DNA from 2 places in the Alkalihalobacterium sp. APHAB7 genome. Region 2 is predicted to be linked to the other one. Evidence: a T-box and tRNA genes for the amino acid it is inferred to sense, from the RefSeq annotation. Region 2 holds a T-box; the other holds one or more tRNA genes.
What was found. The T-box of region 2 lies ahead of metG (methionine--tRNA ligase). A T-box ahead of a tRNA ligase gene usually reads a tRNA of that ligase, here a tRNA-Met.
Positions count from the first base shown of each region.

Region 1: it has a tRNA-Met gene. The T-box ahead of metG (methionine--tRNA ligase) is inferred to sense a tRNA for this amino acid. The anticodon was not compared.

Region 1 is NZ_JBLWFS010000002.1:29,876-41,545, forward strand. Features, by position in the region: gene ACNSTQ_RS02475 (MFS transporter) at 1-638, opposite strand, end outside; gene sodA (superoxide dismutase SodA) at 772-1,383, opposite strand; gene ACNSTQ_RS02485 (undecaprenyl-diphosphate phosphatase) at 1,660-2,484, shown strand; tRNA gene ACNSTQ_RS02490 (tRNA-Ser) at 2,597-2,689, opposite strand; tRNA gene ACNSTQ_RS02495 (tRNA-Ile) at 2,708-2,784, opposite strand; tRNA gene ACNSTQ_RS02500 (tRNA-His) at 2,790-2,865, opposite strand; tRNA gene ACNSTQ_RS02505 (tRNA-Met) at 2,889-2,965, opposite strand; tRNA gene ACNSTQ_RS02510 (tRNA-Asn) at 2,974-3,049, opposite strand; gene ACNSTQ_RS02515 (DUF1189 domain-containing protein) at 3,387-4,193, shown strand; gene ACNSTQ_RS02520 (NfeD family protein) at 4,314-4,955, opposite strand; gene ACNSTQ_RS02525 (hypothetical protein) at 5,047-5,169, shown strand; gene ACNSTQ_RS02530 (DUF1002 domain-containing protein) at 5,626-6,498, opposite strand; gene ACNSTQ_RS02535 (MFS transporter) at 6,633-7,856, opposite strand; gene ACNSTQ_RS02540 (hypothetical protein) at 7,961-8,329, shown strand; gene ispG (flavodoxin-dependent (E)-4-hydroxy-3-methylbut-2-enyl-diphosphate synthase) at 8,426-9,514, shown strand; gene ACNSTQ_RS02550 (DUF4190 domain-containing protein) at 9,633-10,037, opposite strand; gene ACNSTQ_RS02555 (hypothetical protein) at 10,158-10,736, shown strand; gene ACNSTQ_RS02560 (Fur family transcriptional regulator) at 10,865-11,293, opposite strand; gene ACNSTQ_RS02565 (metal ABC transporter permease) at 11,290-11,670, opposite strand, start outside.
Region 2 is NZ_JBLWFS010000024.1:10,913-22,582, forward strand. Features, by position in the region: gene ACNSTQ_RS18225 (ATP-binding protein) at 1-868, shown strand, start outside; T-box leader at 937-1,192, shown strand; gene metG (methionine--tRNA ligase) at 1,369-3,357, shown strand; gene ACNSTQ_RS18235 (TatD family hydrolase) at 3,596-4,363, shown strand; gene ACNSTQ_RS18240 (ubiquitin-like domain-containing protein) at 4,595-5,836, shown strand; gene rnmV (ribonuclease M5) at 6,374-6,934, shown strand; gene rsmA (16S rRNA (adenine(1518)-N(6)/adenine(1519)-N(6))-dimethyltransferase RsmA) at 6,927-7,802, shown strand; gene yabG (sporulation peptidase YabG) at 7,883-8,752, shown strand; gene veg (biofilm formation stimulator Veg) at 9,046-9,312, shown strand; gene ACNSTQ_RS18265 (small, acid-soluble spore protein, alpha/beta type) at 9,642-9,824, shown strand; gene ispE (4-(cytidine 5'-diphospho)-2-C-methyl-D-erythritol kinase) at 10,264-11,154, shown strand; gene purR (pur operon repressor) at 11,195-11,670, shown strand, end outside.

The DNA of each region.
Region 1 (11,670 bases), on a different contig from region 2:
CGCTCTTTTAGCACAGAGAGAAAAGAAAAACTACCTGTTGCAGGTCGTCGTTTCAAAAATAAACTTGTAATAACCGCAATGACAAATAATGTTAAAGATATTCCAAAAATTATTTTATAACCGAAAAGTTTCTCCATCCTAGTAATAATAAAGCCTGCTAATATTGGACCAATCATCCCAGCAAATGAAGTTAGTAACCCCAAAAATCCATTAAAAAAATCCCTTGTTTCCGGCTCTGTAATTTCAAATGTTAATACATTAAATGCTAACCAATAAAACCCAAAACCAATTCCTAATAACGACCCTAACAAGATTAAATATTGGGCCGCATTTTCACCTAAAAATAGCACTGTAAAAAAGAAAACGGATAGGAAACTGACTCCTAGCCGCAACACGATAACCCGGTCGATTTTTTTTGCAAACCTTCCTGCAAGAATAAAGGTTATCGGCTGCATTACAACAGATGATAAATTATATAGAGCAATGTCAAGAAATTCACCAGATTGCTTCCATAAATAAACATTTACAAATGTGTTAGATAAAGCAATACTCAGAGCATACAGCCCTCCAATTGTTAATAGCAGGACTAAATCTCGGTTTACTTCTACATCACCAACTAATTTTTGCAACAGTTTCATGCCGTCACTACACCACCTTAGGTGTAGTTTGGCGATTTTCTATAAACGTTATGCAACAATTATCATGTACTGTCACCTTATATAACAAAACACCGCTAACTATATAGGTTAGCGGTGTTTCCATTATGATATATTATTTAGCTTGGCTATATAGCTTAGCTACTTCGTCCCAGTTTACTACATTCCAGAATGCATTAATGTAGTCTGGACGACGGTTTTGATAATTTAAGTAATATGCATGTTCCCATACATCTAAACCTAAGATTGGAGTTTTACCTTCCATGATAGGAGAGTCTTGGTTTGGTGTGCTCATTACTTCAAGCTCGCCGTTGTTAACAACTAACCAAGCCCAACCAGAACCAAAGCGAGTAGCTCCAGCTTTTGCAAACTCTTCTTTAAAGCTGTCAAGACTTCCGAATTTACTGTTAATCGCTGTTGCTAAATCACCAGTTGGTTCGCCACCGCCATTCGGGCTTAAAAGCGTCCAGAATAAAGAGTGGTTAGCATGGCCTCCGCCATTGTTTCTTACTGCTGTACGGATATTCTCAGGTACAGCGTCTAAGTTACTAATTAGATCTTCAATTGACTTGCTTGCAAGCTCATCATGACCTTCTAAAGCAGCGTTTAAGTTAGTCACATATGTGTTATGGTGCTTCCCGTGGTGGATATTCATTGTTTGCTCATCAATATGAGGCTCTAGTGCATTTGCAGCATAAGGTAATGCAGGTAATTCATGTTTTGCCATTTTAATTTCCTCCCTAAGCAATTGTCTTCAAATAAATGGTAAAGTAATCCAATGCAGTTAATAAATTTAAGCAACAGAAATGTTTACTAAGTTGCTCAATATTTACATTAACAAAAAAACGTATAACATGCAATTGATATGTATAATGTATTTAACTGCTATTTCAACTTTTCCACTTCATACATTTCCCTCATTTTTAAAATTATAATCAAAACATTCATATTTAACGGACAAACCCCATATTGTGAAATACATACAAATATGGGAGGTGTGAATTTGAACTGGTTTGAAGCTCTTCTACTAGGCATCATCCAAGGAATTTCAGAGTTTCTTCCGATCTCTAGTTCAGCACATTTGGTTATTGCTGAAAAGCTACTAGGTATTCAAGTGTCTACGAGCGACTTGACTTTCGAAGTCCTTCTACATGCAGCATCTTTACTAGCCGTCATTTGTTTTTTTTGGCGCGATTTACTTGAAATTATTAAAGACTTCTTTACTTACTTATTTTTCAAGAGCGAAAAAGCGAAAACAAACTATCGATTTGCCTGGCTTATTGTAGGCGCTACCCTAATTACCATGGGTGTTGGCAAAGGAATTGAAGGTTTGATAGGCGATAATATTACTCAAGCTTCAACAATTGGAGCCGCTTTAATTGTTACAGGATTGTTTTTAATACTGATTGAACACGGGATTAATGTAGGAAATCGTACGGTAAAAGAAATGACTTGGAAAGATTGTCTTATTATTGGGATCGGCCAAGCTCTGGCTGTTATACCAGGAATATCGCGAGCCGGCAGTACCTTAATTGTTTCACTTTGGTGCGGTTTGGATAAAAAAACAGCTGTTCGCTATTCTTTCTTACTTTCCATTCCTGTTATCTTAGGGATTACCATTTTAAAATTACCAGAACTAACGACAGAAACTTTCGCAGGAGTTGGGATTGAACTTGCCATCGCCTGTATCGCCTCATTTATCTTTGCAATTATCGGTATTAAGTGGTTGATCCAAATGCTAAATCAAGCTAAACTCACATACTTCGCTATCTATTGTATCGCCCTCGGAACGATTACGTGGATTTTCCTAAAAGACATTCAAGTATAAGAGTCGAGCTGAACAATAAAAACCTGTGTATGACGATACTTTTTAAATTTGAAAATAAAAAAGCTTATGATTGAATTCAAGATCAATCATAAGCTCATATTATGTAATGGTATGGCGGAGGAAGAGGGATTCGAACCCCCGCGCGGTTTAACCCGCCTGTCGGTTTTCAAGACCGATCCCTTCAGCCGGACTTGGGTATTCCTCCGTGTACTTCTATAGTTAATGGTGGACCCTGTAGGACTCGAACCTACGACCAATCGGTTATGAGCCGACCGCTCTGACCAACTGAGCTAAGGGTCCTTCAATGGGGCGGCTGATGGGAATTGAACCCACGAATGCCGGAATCACAATCCGGTGCGTTAACCACTTCGCCACAACCGCCATTATATAAAGTTTTTTAGAAATGGTAGCGGCGGAGGGAGTCGAACCCACGACCTCACGGGTATGAACCGTACGCTCTAGCCAGCTGAGCTACACCGCCAAAATAAATGGCTCCACAGGCAGGACTCGAACCTGCGACCGATCGGTTAACAGCCGATTGCTCTACCAACTGAGCTACTGTGGAATAATAAAGACAAATAATATTATAACTCAAAAAATCAACTTTAGTCAACACTGAAATCTGAAGTTCAAAAGGTGGTGACGAAAAGTAATATATCATAAACTGATATATTTGACAAGCTGTTTATGGAAAAAAAGTCGTCACCTAATTGAAACAGCTCTTCTCTTGTACCATTTTTTTTTCTCTTGTAAAATGTATGTTGGTAGTTATTTAATAGGTACGAATGCGTGAGTGTGTAGTGTTGATCTAGGTTGTGTGTGATCATTACACTCGAGAATTCACTAAGCTTAAATCAATACACATGAACACAAGCTAAATAAGAAGGAGTAGACATTATTAAATGAATATTTTTAAACAGCTGATTAAAAGTTTGTATTCCCCTAAGGATATCGCCGCATTTCGGTTCCAAGGGATTGGAAAAACCATTTTCTATGTATTCTTATTAATGGCGGTTGTTTCGATTCCCAGTGCAATTAATTTATCAACAACAGCTTATCAGGGTATTAACTATTTAGCTACATCTTTAGAGGAAGAGATACCGGATTTTGCTTTCCAAAATGGCGTTCTAACATCAGATATAACAGAGCCTTATATTGATGTGACTGAGGATGGTGTTTTTATCCTTGATCCTACAGGACATTTAACTGTCGGTGATATTTACGAATACGATAACGGTTTAGCCATGCTTGAACGTGAAGCAGTTATTATCACTGATGGGAAAGCAGAGACTTTTAGATACCGCGACCTAGGTAATTTAAACTTAACAAAAGAAGAAATAACAGGGTTAGTAAATGGTATAGCCGATGTACTTCCTGTCATTTTAACTGTTTTCTTATTAGTATTATACCTTTTCTTTACAGCAATGAAATTTATCGGGGTAACGGTATTAGCCTTATTTGGACTTATGTTAAAGAACAAAGCACAATTAAACTTAAAATACCGACATTTATGGATTTTATCTGCTTATACAGTTACACTTCCGACAGCTATATTTAATTTAACAGAGGCGTTTGGAATCATTATTCCATTTTCGCTCTTCTTCTATTGGGCTATTGCAATCTTCATGTTATATAAAGTTTTGCAATATGTTCCAAAGCCAAAAATTAGCCCGCAAAACGATGAAGCGAGTAACCCAACAAACAACTAAGCAAAAAACAAAAAACAGGCTGCTGAGTTCACTTCCCAGCAACCTGTTTTTTTCTAATTTAGATTACCTAACCTCTTTTACTTTAAAGTCTGATGTTTGCCACTACACACTACTAACTACTTAACCGTTACTTTCATCTACTTTTTTCACAACAATACGCGTACCATCAACAGATACAACTTCGATGACAGTGTCTTGTGTTAACCAATTATTCTCACTCGTAGCACTATACTGTTTTCCATCAACTTCCATAGTACCAATTGGGCGGAACGGAGTTATTGCTCTTCCTCTTTTTCCGATTAACTCTTTATACGTATCATTAATTGAGTTGTAGCCTAATTCCCCTGTTAATCGATCTCTTAAAGTCATTTTTGACCATAGGTTTCTCGACGGGAATACCTTTAGAAACAGTAAAGCAGTTGTTGCACCCAGCACTAAACCCATGGCAACTAAAGCCCCGTATAAAAAATTTGGTGCAGGGATAGCCAGAGCTACGATCATCAAAATAACACCTAAAAATGCAATCGTTCCGTCACTAATCGCCTTTCCATCAACGATTATTAGAACTAATCCAGTAATATACAATAAAACAACCCAAATCCCTGTATCACCAGCAATATGGTGAGAGAAGTAAACCGCCATAATTGCAATACCAAGAACACCGAAGACTCCTTTAACCTTAACAAGTAACTCTCCAAATAAGAAAAGTGTTCCTAAAAAAACAACGAGAAATCCCATACTTGCAATATTTAGAACATCCATTGCTTCAACCTCCAATCCTTTATAATATACGAAATAAAATAATATAAGTTTCATTTCAATTTTTGGTTAAACTATAAATGAGGTGAAATTTATGAAAAAAACGACCAGTAATGATAAGCAGCAGACCAAACCTATAGTTCAAACGTTACCAAGGCAACAACCTGCTTCCACAAACGCATTTGCTACGGTAAAAACAAAGTCGCTCCTCATTTAAAATTTTATCAAATATTACAAGAAAACTACATACTTAAGGTGGCCGATTTAAGAAAAACGAAAGGACACTATAATAAAGTATTAGCTAGCACCCTCCTTATGCAATAACTTAGCATAAGGCAACAATCTTTTAGAAAGGCTCTTTTCTAAGAGATTGTTGCTTTTAGCTATTGGACCGTAACCAAGCGAAAGCTTGGTTCTTCACGCTTTAGCGTGAAGCTTTTGAATATAAATCAGCCAGATGGATAAATGAATTTATCCATTAGGGCTGATTTATATTCAAAAAACGGTCCAATAGCAACAAATTTTACGAAAAACAGCCTTTAGAAAAGAGCCTAGCATAAAAAAAGCTGACTCAATGTGCCATACTATTAATTAAACTAATTAAACGCAGTTACAAAGTAACCATCAATTTTGTTAATTAGTTAAATAATAGCACTTATGAGTCAGCCATTTTTTATCTAAACAATCCTTTGATCGCCTCAATGAAACGTGAAAGTACATCTAATAATGATGCAATAAATGATTGCGTATCTTCACGATTTAGGAAATCTCCTAAGTTGTCGCGAATTTTCCCAATTTGATTTTGTACTTGGTTCCAATCTATATTTAAATCCTTTAAACGCATAAATAATGAAACGAGCCCGTTTAACTCTTCCTCTGTCAGAGTAACTCCTAATTCTTGAGCAATTCTTTGAATGAGAGCACGTAGATCTTCCTCAGAATCAACCGGATTTTGAGCGATCTCCTCTTTAATTCGGTTCATTAGCTCAGTTGCTTCTTCCATCCCTATTCGCTCAGCAAGCTTACCTGTTCGGACCATTTCTTCGTTGGCAATTTGTTTTTGCTCTTCTGGGATTTCAATATCAGCTGTTATTTCATACGCTTTAATAATTCCTGTTAAACCCGCAGTCCCTGAAACTCCAAATGGTGCCGTTACATAAATATCGGCATCTTTCACTCCTGCTGTTACAAGAGCATTTGCATACATACCTTCAGAAACCCAATCAATATTATTTGTCTCTACATTAAGACCAGATCCAGATGTCGTTAACGTAATCATCGAAGAAGAAATCGCTCTCGTCCCAATTTGAGCCCTACTCACATAATTCCCTAAGTAGTGATGTTCTTCTTCGTTGGTAACATAGATAATTTCTACATCTTCTGGTGCACCCATTTCATTAAGTATGCTTTGCTTTTGTTCATCAGTTAAATTGGCTCCTAGTGTAACAATCATATCTCCTGGCGCTGCATCCGCTGCAACTAAACTTGGTATTAGAATTGTAAACACTAGCAGTAACGGAATTAATTTCTTTTTCATAAAACTCATCTCATCCATCTCCTTTGAAGACCTCAATCAAATAGTTGACATCCTAAACTTAAGAAAACTATTTTTCGAGGAAAATTTAAAGTGACTTTTGACCTATTTATGTGTGTAAAACTTTAAAACTCAACCATCTTTTCTCATATTCTAGAGCTACAATCCCTTAAGATAGGTATACATGTCCATGAAGAAATTAGAATGATAAACGAAATGCCAACTAAAAAAAATGAAAAGAAAAATAACTCCATTGGATCATGCATTAAAATACTAAACGTTATAGGGCCAAGAGCAACTCCTAGAAAACGAACCATCGAGTATAATGACACAACTAAGCCCCTTTCTTTTATTCCAACTGAAGCTGTCACTGCCGTATTAGCTGCAGGGAGAAAAAAACCTAGACCAATTGAGGCTAATGAAATTAATACTAATAAGCCTAGTAACCCATGAAAAAAGATAAGCAATGCAAAGCTGGTTAACAATACGCTTAATCCTAACAGTAAATACCGCTTTACATAATTTTTGTTATCTCCCATATTCTTACCTGTCCAATATGAAAATACAGTTAAAAACACAAGAGGAAGCGCTAAATAAATCCCTTTTAGAGTACCATAAACTCCATAGCTCTCTTCAAGATAATAGGACATAAAAAACATAAGTCCAAATAAAAGAAGCAAACCAACTCCACTGGCGAGAAATATAGGAATAAGCCATTTAAACTCACGCAGAATGATTTCTTGCACTGAACGGTGGTAGTCTTTCAATCGTAATGGCTCTGCTTCTTTCATCCGTTCTTTAATCCAAACTTTTATTCCAAAGTATGCTAGAAGGGCAAGAAAAAAATAAACAAAAAACGTCGCAAACCATAAATAAACTGCAATAAAAGCCCCGACTATAGGACTTACCACCTTACCTAGGCTGTTAAACACTTCAACTGTTCCTAAGGCTTTACTTCTATCCGTTCCTACAAACAGATCACCAGCTAAAGCCATTGCCATCGGTGCTGTTCTCCCTGCTCCTACCCCTTGGAAAAACCTGCCTAATAGCAGCATCGAAAAAGCGCTTTGACCCTCAAAGAAAACTGGGGCTAACGCTGAAAAAATACTGCCTAACATAATAAAAAGAAGCGAAACTAATATCACCTTTTTCCTTCCTATCCGATCTGAAATTAAACCTATTATCGGTATCATAAGTGCTGCTGGTATCGAAAACACGGTGAGAACTAAGCCGCCTTCAATCGCAGTTAGTTGCAGTGCATGTTGGATATCAGGGATGATCGGAATAAACATTGAGTTCCCGACAACCATGACAAATGGCAGTAATCCAATGATGTATATAACTACTGTTGTAGAAGCCCCCTCTTTCATTTGTGTTTTCCCCTCCTAAAAAAAGAAAAAATTCTAGTCATATTTCTTACACTTGCTGAATATATATTGTTAAGATGTTTACTCATACTAGGGAGGACAAGCCATTGAGTACCCAATTCAGCTTCAAACACAGTGTGATCTTTATCATCATTCTTTTTATTATTTGTTATAGCATTTATTATGATCTATCTACTGGTACTTTACCCAAAGCAGACAAACCAACAACAAGCGAGACAAGTTCAGAGAATTATCCTAATATTGTCGTTGAAGAAGAACCGTTTCCTGCCCAAGAAGTCGTTGTTCAAAATGGATATACTGTTTTATCAATTGTAGAACATTTACATGACGGTCCCGTACCTGCATCTATTCAACAAATTGTTTATGATTTTCAAGAATTAAATCCAGGTGTGGCAGCGGATAATATAAAGGTTGGAAAAACTTATCTATTTCCCCTATATTTAAAATCAGAGTAACAATACCTTGCCAAACAAAATGAGGGACTGATAAAATAAACACGTATGTCATTTGTACAATATACTTAGTTGAAAAATAAAAGGGGCGAATGATTCATGACCCAAATTACACATCGAACCCAAACTCGACCTGTGAAAGTTGGCGGGATTACGATTGGTGGAAATAATGAAGTCGTTATTCAAAGTATGACTACAACCAAAACTCATGATGTGGAAGCAACAGTGGCAGAAATCCACAGGTTGGAAGAAGCGGGTTGTCAAGTGGTTCGAGTAGCTTGTCCGGATATGCGGGCAGCAGAGGCTATTTCTGCTATTAAAGCAAGGATTAACATCCCTCTCGTTGTCGATATACATTTTGATTATAAGCTTGCCTTGAAAGCCATTGAAGGTGGAGCTGATAAAATTAGAATTAACCCAGGGAATATTGGGAGAAGAGAAAAAGTAGAAGCAGTTGTTAAAGCAGCAAAAGAAAAAGGTATTCCCATTCGTATTGGAGTAAACGCTGGCTCACTCGAAAAGAAAATTTTAGATAAATATGGGTATCCTACAGCTGATGGAATGGTCGAAAGTGCATTACATCATATTAGTATCCTTGAAGATCTTGATTTTCATGATATTATTGTTTCAATGAAAGCATCAGACGTTAATTTAGCAATTGAAGCCTATGAGAAAGCAGCTAAAGCTTTTAGTTACCCGCTACACCTAGGAATAACGGAGTCGGGTACACTATTTGCTGGGACAATCAAAAGCGCTGCAGGATTAGGTGCGATTTTAAACATGGGTATTGGAAATACTGTTCGTATTTCACTAAGCGCTGATCCTGTTGAAGAAGTAAAAGTTGCTCGTGAACTGTTAAAATCATTCGGTTTAGCTGCAAATGCAGCAACATTGATTTCATGCCCAACGTGTGGTCGTATTGAAATTGATTTAATTAAAATTGCGAATGAAGTTGAAGATTATATTTCAACCATTAAGGCACCAATTAAAGTAGCTGTTCTTGGTTGTGCTGTGAATGGACCAGGTGAAGCACGAGAGGCTGATATTGGCATTGCTGGAGCTCGTGGAGAAGGCTTATTGTTTAGACACGGTGAAATAGTAAGAAAAGTTCCCGAGGAAATAATGGTTGAAGAATTAAAGAAAGAAATTGACAAAATCGCTCAAGAAAAATTAGCAAAACAAGAGTAGTGATTTGAACTGGAAGTTATATTTTGAGCATGCAATAATAAGCACACGCTAGTCGCGTGTGCTTATTCAATAACTCCCCTTCAAAGTTTAGGTGATGTGGATTCTTGCTTTGACCCTGTTAGAAGAATGGTGAGAAGAAGACGGTTAAGATAATGGACAGGGCACCGATACCGATCGCCCAGTTACCCAGTGCATTTGCACCAGCTCTTCTTGCAACGAACCCGACAATGATCCCTGATGCACCTAAAAGGATCGGTAAAAAGAATAATGACAGGATAGAAAGCACGATAGCAAACGTACCAACACCACGGCCTGATGCAGTTGCATCATCATAGTTTGCTTCAGCTGTTTCTTCCCGCTCTACTGTTCGACCACCAAAAGCACCTGTCATTGGTGTAACTTCAGCAGCCGTTTCTTCTTCAAATGTGTCTACTCTTTCGCGGTCTCTTTCTTCTGGTCTTAAGTCAATCGTTCGTGTATCACGATCGTTAAAGTTGTTGTTGAAATTGTTATTGTCAGCCAAAACTAATCCCTCGCTTTCTATTTTTGGGGGAGCATTAATAGTATGACTCACGATGCTCTGATTATAGGTGACAATGATTGCATGCATAGGAAACGATTTATTTTTATTACGAGGTGAATTATGAAGAAGTCTAGAGTTTTTGGTTTTGATATCGATGGTACAGTTACCGATCCAGCTACTTTCGTTCCATATTTAAATAAACACTTTAACAAAAATATTACATTAGATGATATTACTGAATATGATCTAACTCAAGTGTTAGGTATTACATCAGAACAATTCTGGCAATGGTTAAAAGACCATGAAGGCCATATTTATTCAAAAGCAGACTTAGCTCACTATGCACAAAACGCATTACATAATTGGAAAAACAATCACAAGATGGTTTATATTAGTGCTAGAGGAGATCATTTGTACGATCTAACGGAGCAGTGGTTTCATGCCAAAAAGCTTCCATACGATAAGATTAATTTAATCGGCAGCCACGATAAAATAAATGCCGTTAAAGATCATCAGCTTGATATCTTTTTTGAAGATAAGCATGATAATGCGTGTGATATTGCCGAAGAGTGTAATATTCCTGTCGTTTTGTTCGATACCCCTTATAATCGTCTCTCTTCTCCGAAGAATGTAATTCGAGTTGAGAACTGGAACGAAGCAACCCATTGGGTCGAACAGTGGCTAAAAAATGAGGAATAGGAAAAAAAGCCATTCTTGATAGAAATAACGGCCTGTCTATAGGCTATATACCGCAACAACTAAATCAAGCAGCCGATAGCTAAGTATCAAAAAGGAAAGGTAAGACTCGTCTTTCCCTTTCCTTTTCTTTATGAATTGGTGCTAACGGGTGCACAACTTTTGCAATACCCATATATTTCAAACTTGTGTCCAGTAACTTCAAAATCTGGGAATGTAATATTGATGTTTTCCATTGGACAGTCGTGGACTGCTTTTGTTTTTCCGCACTCCAAACAAATTAAGTGATGGTGATGTTGCGTTGTTGAACAGGAAAACCGAAACTTTTTCTCCCCATCTAATTCTGTTACTTCTAAAATTTCCAATTGTGCAAACGTCGCTAAGTTTCGATAAATCGTATCAAAGCTTAAACCCGGATAATCCTTATACATCTTCTCTAAAACATCTTTAGCGGAAAGATATCGCTTTTCATCGGCAAAAAGTCGAAGCATTTCTTCACGTTTTTTCGTATATTTATATCCTTTTTCTTTTAAGAGATCCATTGCTTGCGTAACGTTCATTCAGAAATTCTCTCCCTTCGCTTTCCTTTTATCAGATGGTGTAAAACGTGTGCCATTACAAGCCATAAGGTGGCAAATAATACAATTCCACCACCAGTTGCTACATTTAAGTGATAAGAAAAAAAGGATCCAGTCGCCATTGACAATTGACCGAAGAGGACGGATAACACCAGAAGCTGCTTAAAGCTTTTAGCAAACACAACCGCAGCTGCAGCAGGCAATACAATCATCGCTCCGACTAATAATATACCAACGACTTTCATCGATATTGCTATAACTAACGCGATTAGAAAGGAAAAGATAAAATTCAAGCGTTTAATGGATATCCCTGAAACTTTGGCAAATTCCTGATCAAACGATATCGCCACAAATTCCTT
Region 2 (11,670 bases):
ACTTTTAAATCAGTTTGGCAGCTTGCCTTTGTCTTCGGTGAAAGGAATTCAATGGCGTTTAAATCGGTTATATCAATCTGGTTTGTTTCAACATAATATCCGTGCCATTGAAGAGGGCTTACACAGCGGGAAGTTGGTAGTCATCCAAGGTTCTGTATGGTTATTACAAGTATTCTCCAGCTTTGTCATTGGGGTGCTTTATACAAAACGAAGAGCGTATAGAGACGCTAAACTTCAAAATGAGCAAGGAACCTTTTTCCCACCCTTTGTGATCGTAACAGATGAGGCTCATAATTTTGCCCCTAAAGGATATGACGCTCCTGCCAAAAGTGTTTTGAAAGAAATCGCGCAAGAGGGTCGAAAATATGGTGTGTTTCTTATTTTTGCGACACAACGACCGACTCTATTAGATGAAACGATTACAGCACAATTAAACTCGAAGTTTGTTTTTCGGACCGTTCGTGGTACAGATATTCAAACGATAAAGGAAGAAACTGATTTAACACATGAAGAGGGTAAAAGACTACCATACTTACGGTCTGGAGATGTCTTTGTTTCTTCTGCGATTTTTGGGAGAACACTAGCGGTAAGAATCCGTCTTGCAGATACGACAAGTCCACATGTGCTAAATCCTTTTGATGAATTAAAGGTAATGAATGATCAGGAAGATGATGGTGTACTTGAGGTGATACAGTCTCTTCTGCCATTATCAGAAACGGCATTAATTCGTCATACCGATGAGATCAATCAGGCTCTCGGGAAAAGCTGGGATGTGGCTCAACTCAAAAGAGAGTTAGAACAATTAGCGATAAAAGGGAAACTGAAAAAGGTGAAAAATCCATTTGCCACAATCTATGATCGACCTTGACATTAGCTGTATTTATTCGGTATATTTTTTGGTGAGATGTGGAAGAACTTAAATGAAAGAAATGAATAACACTTCCGATGAACGGATGAGTATAATAGGTCGACTATTTAGCGAGGACGCTAAGACAGAGAGCTGGGGTAGCTGGGAACCAGTATAGTCACTATTAGAAGATGGTCCAGTGAGGAATTGCTTTCGAGTTAGAACACTAATAAGGGAGCAACGTACTCTAGCGTTACTAGAGAAGTCAAACGACTTATTGAGCCTGTTCTTGTGAAAGAATGGGGAAATAGGGTGGTACCACGTGAGTTCGCTCTCGTCCCTTGCTGGATGAGGGCTTTTTTATATGTTCAGCTCCTTTCTTAAACAGTACATAAAGGTAGCGATTACCTAAAACCTATTTTAGTTTGAGTGAAGGTGGAACACAAGCTTCTTATTGTAAAGTTTTATTGAAGAAATTGAAAGGGCAGTAAAGAAAACTAACTAAGTGGAGGACGTTTTGAATGAGTGAAAAAAAGACATTTTATATTACAACACCAATTTATTATCCGAGTGATAAGCTGCATATTGGTCATGCGTATACAACGGTAGCCGGAGACGCGATGGCACGTTATAAGCGTTTACGCGGCTATGATGTCATGTATTTAACAGGTACTGATGAGCATGGTCAAAAAATTGAACGAAAGGCAGAAGAAAAAGGCGTAACACCCCAACAATTTGTTGATGAAATTGTAAGTGGTATTCAGGATTTATGGAAGAAACTCGATATTTCATATGATGACTTTATTCGTACGACAGAAGACCGGCATAAAGATGTAGTTGCTAAGATTTTCGAACAGTTACTCGCTCAAGGTGATATTTATTTAGATGAATATGAAGGATGGTACTCCATTCCAGATGAGACTTTTTACACGGAACATCAACTCGTTGATCCAGTTATGGAAGATGGTAAAGTAGTCGGTGGAAAAAGTCCTGACAGCGGGCACCCTGTAGAAAAAGTTCGCGAACAATCGTACTTTTTCCGTATGAGTAAATATGCCAATCGTTTGTTGAAGTTCTATGAAGATAATCCGCAATTTATCCAACCAGAGTCACGAAAAAATGAGATGATTAATAATTTCATTAAACCAGGCCTAGAAGATTTAGCGGTGTCTCGTACATCGTTTGAATGGGGTGTAAAAATTCCGAGCAATCCCAAACATGTCGTCTATGTTTGGATTGATGCTCTCTCTAATTACATCACAGCTCTTGGTTATGGAAGTGCTAATGAAGAGAAGTATAAACAATACTGGCCAGCTGATGTTCATCTCGTTGGAAAGGAAATTGTTCGTTTCCACACCATCTATTGGCCAATTATGCTAATGGCACTTGATTTACCACTGCCCAAAAAAGTGTTTGGTCACGGTTGGTTATTAATGAAAGACGGAAAAATGTCAAAGTCAAAAGGAAATGTGGTCGACCCGGTACCATTAATTGACCGTTACGGATTAGATGCACTTAGATACTACCTGTTACGAGAAGTACCATTCGGTTCAGATGGCGTATTTACGCCGGAAAGCTTTGTAGAGCGAGTCAATTACGATTTAGCTAATGATCTAGGTAATTTATTAAATCGTACGGTTGCGATGATTAATAAATATTTTGATGGTCAACTTCCTTCTTATGTGAAAGACGGGACACCGTTTGACTCAAGTTTAGTCGAACTAGTAGATGCTACAGTTGAAAAAGTTGAAAATGCAATGGAAGATATGGAGTTTTCAGTTGCACTTTCAGCAATCTGGCAGCTTGTAAGCCGTACAAATAAATACATTGATGAAACCCAACCTTGGGTATTAGCAAAGAACGAAGATGAAAAGGAAAAGCTTGGAGCGGTTATGTATCACTTGGCTGAGTCTTTACGTTATATCTCTATTTTAATTCAGCCATTTATGACAGAAACACCTAAAAAAGTTTGGCAACAATTAGGATTAGCAGAAAACGTAACAACTTGGGATTCACTTCAAGCATTTGGTCAAATTCCTTCTGGGACGACTGTATCCAAAGGTGAGCCTATTTTCCCACGTCTCGACGTCGAAGAAGAAGTGAAATATATTGTTGAAATGATGGGTGGTTCATTAGTAAAAGATGAACCAAAACAAGAAGTAACTAAAAACGAGGTCGAAGAGTCCGAAGAAATTACAATTGATGATTTTATGAAAGTTGATTTACGTGTTGCGGAAGTCATCAAAGCAGAACCTGTGAAAAAAGCAGATAAGTTATTAAAAATTCAGCTTGACCTCGGCTACGAACAAAGACAAGTTGTTTCTGGTATAGCGAAATATTATTCTCCAGAAGATTTAGTCGGTCGTAAAGTTATTTGTGTGACAAACTTAAAGCCAATAAAACTGCGTGGTGAATTGTCAAAAGGAATGATATTAGCTGCCTCTGAAGGTGACCAACTTACACTTGCTTCAGTTGATCAGTCGATGCCTAACGGAGCAAAAGTAAAATAATAGAAAACAATAATCAGGGTTAGGGTAAGCTTTTAAATAATGGCTTCTCTTTCCCTTTTTTAAAAAAGTGCTGTTAAAGAGGATTGGATTTTGCCCATTACTGAAAAAATAGCTCAAAATCAACGGATATCAACAGTATAATCTAACACAGTTTTTAAAAAAAGAAGTAACCAACGATGTTTTATTACAATAATAATTAGTTTGGATTGTATTTGAACAACGAGAGGATGAATAAAAAATGTTATTTGATACACATGTCCACCTAAATGCCGATCAGTTTGAAGAAGACCTGGCAGAAGTCATTCAACGTGCGCAAGAAGCAGGTGTCACTCACATGGTGGTGGTCGGCTTTGATGAGAAAACGATAAAAGGGGCTTTAGCCATCGCAGAGGCGCATGAGAACATCTACGCAGCTGTAGGATGGCACCCAGTGGATGCAATAGACATGACAGATCAGCATTTAGCGTGGTTAGAGGAGCTCGCTTCACATCCGAAAGTAGTTGCCTTAGGTGAAATGGGACTTGATTACCATTGGGATAAATCTCCAAAGGATATTCAGAAAGAAGTATTTCGAAAACAAATTCGTTTAGCCAAAAAAGTAAACCTGCCGATCATTATTCATAATCGTGAAGCGAGTCAAGATATTGTTGATATTTTGAGAGAAGAAGAAGCTTCACAAGTTGGTGGAATTATGCACTGCTTCAGTGGAAGTGTTGAAATTGCAAAAGCTTGTCTAGACATGAACTTCCACATCTCTTTTGGTGGACCAGTAACTTTTAAAAATGCTAAGAAACCTAAAGAAGTCGCTGTCGAAGTACCGCTAGATCGTTTGTTAATTGAAACAGATTGTCCATATTTAGCACCTCATCCGTATCGTGGAAAGCGAAATGAACCGGCATATGTAGAACTTGTTGCAAAGCAAATTGCTGAGTTAAAAGAAATGACGTATGAGGAATTGACAAAGCAAACAATGGAGAATGCAAAAAAATTATTTAACATAATGTGATAGAACATTATGTCGGATTCTAAGAGGGCTTGTCTAAATTTTCTTTTGTTCGTAGGAGTTCTACAATGAAGCGGGCTTGCATACATTGAACTTGTCGATAAATATTTGTTTCCTTCAGGGGGACTTTTATGGATAATAGTTGTTATGAGGGAAACAAATTGACATTATACTAGTTGACAAAAGGAGGTGAAGTGTTTATAATTCGTACCTTGAGAAGGGGGAAGATTAAACATGGAACCCAGTAGGATAAGCTCGTTTTTTTCTAACCTAAATTTTGGGAAAAAACTGACGATCTCCATACTATGTTTTGTCCTAGTTATCGGGACAATGAGCTTTGCAATCTATGAAACAACGAAAGCGAATGTAACGGTAACTGCAGATGAAGAAGAAGTGACAATCCGCACACATGCCAATACTGTTGCAGAAGTAATGGAAGAACTTGGATTTGTTGTAGGCGAATACGATGAATTAGAACCAGCTATCAGTGAAAAGGTTACAGGAGATATGTCCATAAGTTGGAAAGTAGCTAAAGAAATCAATGTAGCTATTAACGGTGATGAAAAGCAGGTCTGGACAACTGCTGATAGTGTAGAAGATTTAATTGCTGAATTAGATATTACGGTTAAAGAACATGATAAAATTAGTCCTAGCTTAAATACAGAAATTCAACCTGAAATGAATGTTACGTATGAATCTGCTTTTATGGTAAGAGTCACAAGTGACGGGGAAGAACATGAAGTATGGACAACTTCGACTACTGTCGCTGACTTTTTAGAAAAAGAATCGATCACCCTAGGTGAGCTGGATCGAGTTGAACCAGCTTTAGAACAAGTACTTAATAGTGAAGAAGAAATTAAGGTAGTTAGAGTAGAAAAAGTCACCGATGTAGTGGAAGAGACTGTAGCATTTGCCACAGTAACGAAAAATGACAGTTCGTTACAAAAAGGAAAAGAGAAGGTTGTAGATTCAGGGCAAAGTGGTCTTGTTGAAAAACATTATGAAGTTGTCTTAGAAGATGGTAAGGAAGTCTCTAGAGAGCTGATAAAAACAGAGACGACAAGAGAGAGCAAGGATCGAGTAGTCGCAGTAGGAACACGACAACCGACTCCGACAGTTTCTCGTGGTAGTTCTCCAACACAAACTTCAACTAGTCAGTCAAGCCCAAGTCAATCTAGTCCAAGTGGTAAAACACTGCGGGTATCTGCAACCGCTTATACAGCAAATTGCAGTGGATGCAGCGGTATTACAGCAACTGGTATCAACTTAAAAAATAATCGTAATATGAAAGTGATCGCTGTCGACCCTAATGTCATTCCTCTTGGATCAAGAGTCCATGTCGAAGGTTATGGAACAGCTATAGCTGGTGACACAGGCGGTGCGATTCGCGGAAATAAAATTGATGTTCATGTCCCGACGAAATCGGAAGCATACAGATGGGGTAGAAGGACAGTCACGATTACAATTTTAGATTAACTCGATGAGCACAGAGAGCCCTCTGTGCTTTTTCGGTTTGCCATCCATAAATAGATAAACCATTAAAGATAAATACTAACAAGAAAAGCGAAAGAGGTCGTTAAGCGGTGTAACTGGAGCGCCTTGAGCCGATGTAATGTACTTATAGCTAGTCAAGGAATGCCCCTTACAGTACCGCAGATAAGACCCAGCAGCCCCTCTTTGTGAACTCGTATCGCAAGAGTGTTTTATAATTGAGATCAATTAGCGGACTGAGAGGACGCTATTATATCAAAAACCGCCCTATTTTGGTACTTAGAGGACTGAGAGGCCCTTATTTGATAAAAATCAAGTAAAACCAGCATGATAATGAGTAAATAAGGGCCTCAGAGTCCGCATAATTCAAAAAGAGAGCCGTTTGCCAAAAATAAGGGCCTGTGTGTCCGCTATTTCAAGCTCGACAATACAAATTAGGTTTGCAAAGACTGAATGTTATATTTGTCTTTACTTATTAGACGTTCTATACTATAAAAAGTTTCATTTTTCGGAGGATATTTTATGAAAATCAAAGAAGTAATCGTCGTTGAAGGGAGAGATGACACGGTTGCGGTTCAACGTGCGGTTAATGCAGATACGATTGAAACGAACGGCTCAGCGATTGGAGAAGCGGTTATACACCGGATTCAATTAGCCCAAGCCCGTAGAGGTGTCATTATATTAACAGACCCAGATTACCCAGGAGAGCGGATCAGGCATATTGTGAGTCAACGTGTTCCAGGGTGTAAGCATGCTTTTTTACCTAAAGTTGATGCCATTTCAAAGAGTGGAAATGATTTAGGAGTTGAAAATGCGACACCTGAAGCTATCCGACAAGCTTTAGCACATGTAAAGCAAGAGTTTGAAAACCCGCAAGAGGAAATAACATGGCAAGACCTAATTGATGGCGGGCTTATTGGTGGAACCCAATCTCGTGACCGCAGAGAACGGATTGGAACCACTCTTAAAATTGGTTACGCTAATGGGAAACAGTTACATAAACGACTTCACGTTTTTCAAATTACAAAAGAGGAATTTTCACAAGCGTTACAACAGGTGCTTGAGGAGGAAAATAATGACTAAGGATATTGCAACACCGCTTCGAACGAGAGCCATTTTAGAAAAATATAAGTTTTCATTTAAGAAAAGTTTAGGGCAAAATTTTCTCATTGATACAAACATTCTAGGACGTATTCTAGAAGCCGCAGGAGTGAGCGAACAAGTTGGAGCGATTGAAATAGGGCCGGGAATTGGGGCTCTCACAGAGCAATTAGCAAAGCGTGCTGATAAAGTAGTTGCTTTTGAGATCGATCAACGTCTACTCCCGGTATTAGGAGATACGCTTTCACCATATGATAATGTCAAAATTATTCATTCAGACGTGTTAAAAGCAGATGTAAGCCAAGTCTTGAGTGAGGAGTTTAAAGAAGGACAAGATGTAATGGTTGTTGCAAATCTCCCGTATTATGTAACAACTCCTATACTGATGAAGTTATTAGAAGAAAAGCTGCCGATTAAACGAATTGTTGTTATGATCCAAAAAGAAGTAGCGGATCGAATTGCAGCGAAGCCAGGCACGAAAGACTATGGTTCTTTATCAATCGCTGCTCAGTATTATGCAAAGGCTGAAACTGTTTTTACCGTTCCAAAAACGGTCTTTGTTCCACAACCGAATGTAGAGTCTGCCGTATTAAGGTTAACCATTCGTGAAGAGCCGCCTGTTAAAGTTGAAGATGAAAGTTTCTTTTTCCAAGTGATAAGATCCAGTTTTGCGCAACGTCGAAAAACGATCTTTAATAATCTAACGCACCATTTTGGAAAAGATCATAAAGAAAAAATAGAGTTAGCGCTGACAACTGCTGACGTCGATCCAAAGCGTCGTGGAGAAACACTTTCTATTGAGGAATTTGCACTACTAAGTAACGAATTAAACCGATTATTGAAAGGTTAAACGAATTAGACCATTAATCCAAAACTGAAGCACCCTTTCACTCCTTCTCACATAGGCTAATTGGTGAGGAGGAGTTTTTTATGAAGTTGAAGGTAGGGCAAATTGTAGGCCGGAAATCATATCAATGCGATATTTTATTTCGGATTTCTTCTATAAACGATAATGTTGCCGAATTGTATGGAGAAGATGTGCGTCTCGTTGCAGATGCACCGATAGACGATTTAGTTGCTATTAGTGAGGATGAGCATAGAGAAAGACGGAAAAAAGAAAAAGAAAAAGAAGATAATTGCTATTATTTGTTTCGCCAAGACAGTCGCGTTATAAAAAAGCGAGGCGATTATGAAGCGACATCAGGTTATAGTACCGAACCTTCCTATTTTGAAATTCGAGGTCGAGTCCTCCATATCGATGGAGACTCGATGTATTTACGAAAGTGTATGGAGCTTTATGAAAAACTCGGTGTACCTGTTTACGGTGTGCATGTCGTTGAAAAAGAAATGCCTCAACAAATCGATTCTCTTCTAGAAATGGTTCGACCTGATATTTTAGTTGTAACCGGTCATGATGCCTATTTAAAAACGAGAGGAAACCAAAAAGATATAAAAGGATACCGTCATTCAAAGTATTTTGCTGAAACGGTAAGGATAGCCCGAAAGAGAGTTCCAAGCCTTGACGATCTCGTGATATTCGCTGGAGCTTGTCAATCTCATTTTGAAACATTAATTAAAGCTGGAGCCAATTATGCGAGCTCTCCTGACCGTATAAATATTCATGCTCTAGATCCCGTTTATATCGTTGCAAAAATCAGCTTGACGCCATTTATGGATCAAGTAAATGTTTGGGACGTATTAAAAAATACAATTACTGGCGAGCGTGGACTTGGTGGAATAGAAACGAAAGGTTTTATGAGAAGAGGAATGCCAATCTCTGAATATGAAGACGAACAGTAAAGTGTCGAATGGTGTCTGCGTACCTTATTACGCTTTATAGTTGCGATCAACACCCTTGTAACTATAGGCTATGTAGAGGGCGAGGCACTTTTTGTTTATACGTATTGAAAAACATACATATATTTAGAAAAATGAGGAATAATACGAATGTATTAGAGAAGTTAGAAAAAAATTTACAAGTAGTCAAATAAATATCGTTGACAAAATTCTTGTCTAATTGATATAATTTTAAATTTATTTGACAAAAAATGTTGGATCATGTATACTATTGTATAGTGAGGTGGGGTGTTTAAATGGCGAAAACGTTGCTGGATATTAAACGTGAACTGGATGAAAATGTTGGAAAACGGATTGCGATTAAGGCAAATGGTGGAAGAAGAAAAACCATTGAACGGACAGGCTTTTTAGAGGAAACATATCCATCTGTATTTATTATTAAACTCGATGAACAGCAAAATGCTTTTGAACGAGTATCGTATAGTTATGCAGATATCTTGACAGAGACAGTAGAACTTACGGTTTTTGAAGAAGAAGAAAAAGGTCATTCTGTACAAGTTTAATCGTAGGATGTCATATTATATAAATTAGCTTTCCGGGTTAAATCGGGAAGCTATATTTATTTTCGAATAAAAAAACTATACAAATAAATGTGTGTTCAAAAAGAAAGACAAAAAGATCCGAGAAGTTCGACGAAGCGCAGTCTCTAAGCACTGGAGCGTATGGTTTTAATACGTGAAGAGCCGAAGAGCAAGCTGAGGAAGAAATTCGACAGAGATTTTCCCGGACTTTTTAACAACTTCTATAAGAGAATTTCATATTTGCACCCAAAAAGACTCATAATAGAAACGTCTCACCATCTATTTCTTAGACAACAAAGGAGTTGTTTACCATGGGCAGAAGACGAGGGGTTATGTCGGATCGCTTTAAAGAAGAGTTGGCGAAGGAGCTTGGCTTCTACGATGTCGTCCAACAAGAAGGATGGGGCGGCATTCGTGCTCGCGATGCAGGTAATATGGTAAAAAGAGCTATTGAAATTGCTGAAAAACAATTGGTAGCTAGGCAACAGGATTAGATGGGAGACAGCCGAAGCATTCGCTTCGGCTTTATTTCAGTAGATGAGTGCCTATTCCGAGGATGTCCAGTTCCAGCGCCCAAGAGGCCCTGATTTAACGAAAACCTCCAGATTCGGGTATTTGCCGGACTCACAGACCTTTATTTAATCAAAATTACACCTAAATATAACTAATATTAGTAAATAAGGGCTTCTGAGTCCTCTAAATCAAGAAATACTAGACTTTCGACAGGAATAAGGGTCTATGTATCCGCTTCCGCTGCTAACTTAATATCGAAAGGGTGTACTCGAAACAATTTAAAGGCTTACGTTTGTAACGTCGCTAAACGGATGCTTGCCCTTTTCATATAAAACTAATGATGGATTTGGCATTTATTAATTGGAAATGGTAAAATAACGTAAGTGTTTGGAATTCGGTCAAGGTAGAAGGTGGATTAGGGTGGAGTTAAAAATATCGGTGAAAGCACCTGCTAAAATTAATTTATCATTAGACGTTCTAAAAAAAAGAGAAGACGGTTATCATGAAGTAGAAATGGTTATGACAACTGTTGATCTGGCAGATCGGATTGACCTTGTACATTTAGAGGAAGATCGGATCATTATCGATGTATCAGAAGGTTATGTTCCTAACGACGAACGGAACCTTGCTTATCAGGCAGCTAAAATCTTAAAAGAGCGTTACAACATTAATAAAGGTGTTTCAATATACATAACAAAACGCATACCTGTCGCAGCTGGACTAGCAGGTGGCAGTAGTGACGCTGCAGCTACGTTAAGAGGGCTTAATGAACTATGGCAATTAAATCTTTCTCTTGATGAACTTGCCTCCATTGGTACGGAAATCGGTTCAGATGTTGCCTTTTGTGTTTATGGGGGAACTGCTTTAGCTACGGGCAGGGGCGAGATCATTCAAAGGATATCTTCGCCGCCACCTTGTTGGGTTGTTTTAGCAAAGCCTCCAATAGGGGTTTCTACGGCTGAAGTTTACGGAAAGCTTAAAGTCGATCAAATTACTCATCCAGATACGAAAGCGATGGTAAAGGCGATTGAGGAAAAAAACTTTAGTGAGATATGCTCACAACTGCATAATGTGTTAGAAGATGTGACGTTTAAAGCTTATCCTGAGGTTAAGCATATCAAAGCACAAATGGAGCGCTTTGGTGCAGACGGCGTTCTTATGAGCGGAAGCGGGCCGACAGTCTTTGGGCTTGTTTTGAAAGAGTCTCGATTAAATCGTATTTATAACGGACTTCGAGGATTTTGTAGCAACGTTTATGCCGTTCGTTTAATTAGTCAACAACACCTTGATAAAAACCGTACAAAAGTGTAATATTTATTTATAAATATTCGGATTTTGGTTGGAGGGTGCAATGAAAAAGCTAAGAAGAAGTGGTAGATTAGTCGATATGACTAACTATTTGTTACAAAATCCACATAAACTCATTTCATTAACTCACTTCTCAGAACGGTATCAATCTGCTAAATCTTCCATTAGTGAGGATTTAGGAATTGTTAAAGAGATCTTTGAAGAACAGGGAATTGGCTCTTTACTTACGATACCGGGCGCGAGTGGTGGCGTGAAATATATGCCTATGGTAACAGTTGAACAGGCGAAGGAGTATACTGCAGAACTAAATGCCCAATTATCGAAAGCAGATCGGCTTTTACCTGGTGGTTATTTGTATATGATGGATGTTTTAGGACAACCTCGGATTATGAACAATATCGGCCGACTGTTTGCTGCTGTTTATGGGAATGTTAAAATTGACGCAGTAATGACAGTAGCCACAAAAGGAATTCCGCTAGCTTATGCAGTTGGAAGTCATTTAGATGTACCAGTGAGTAT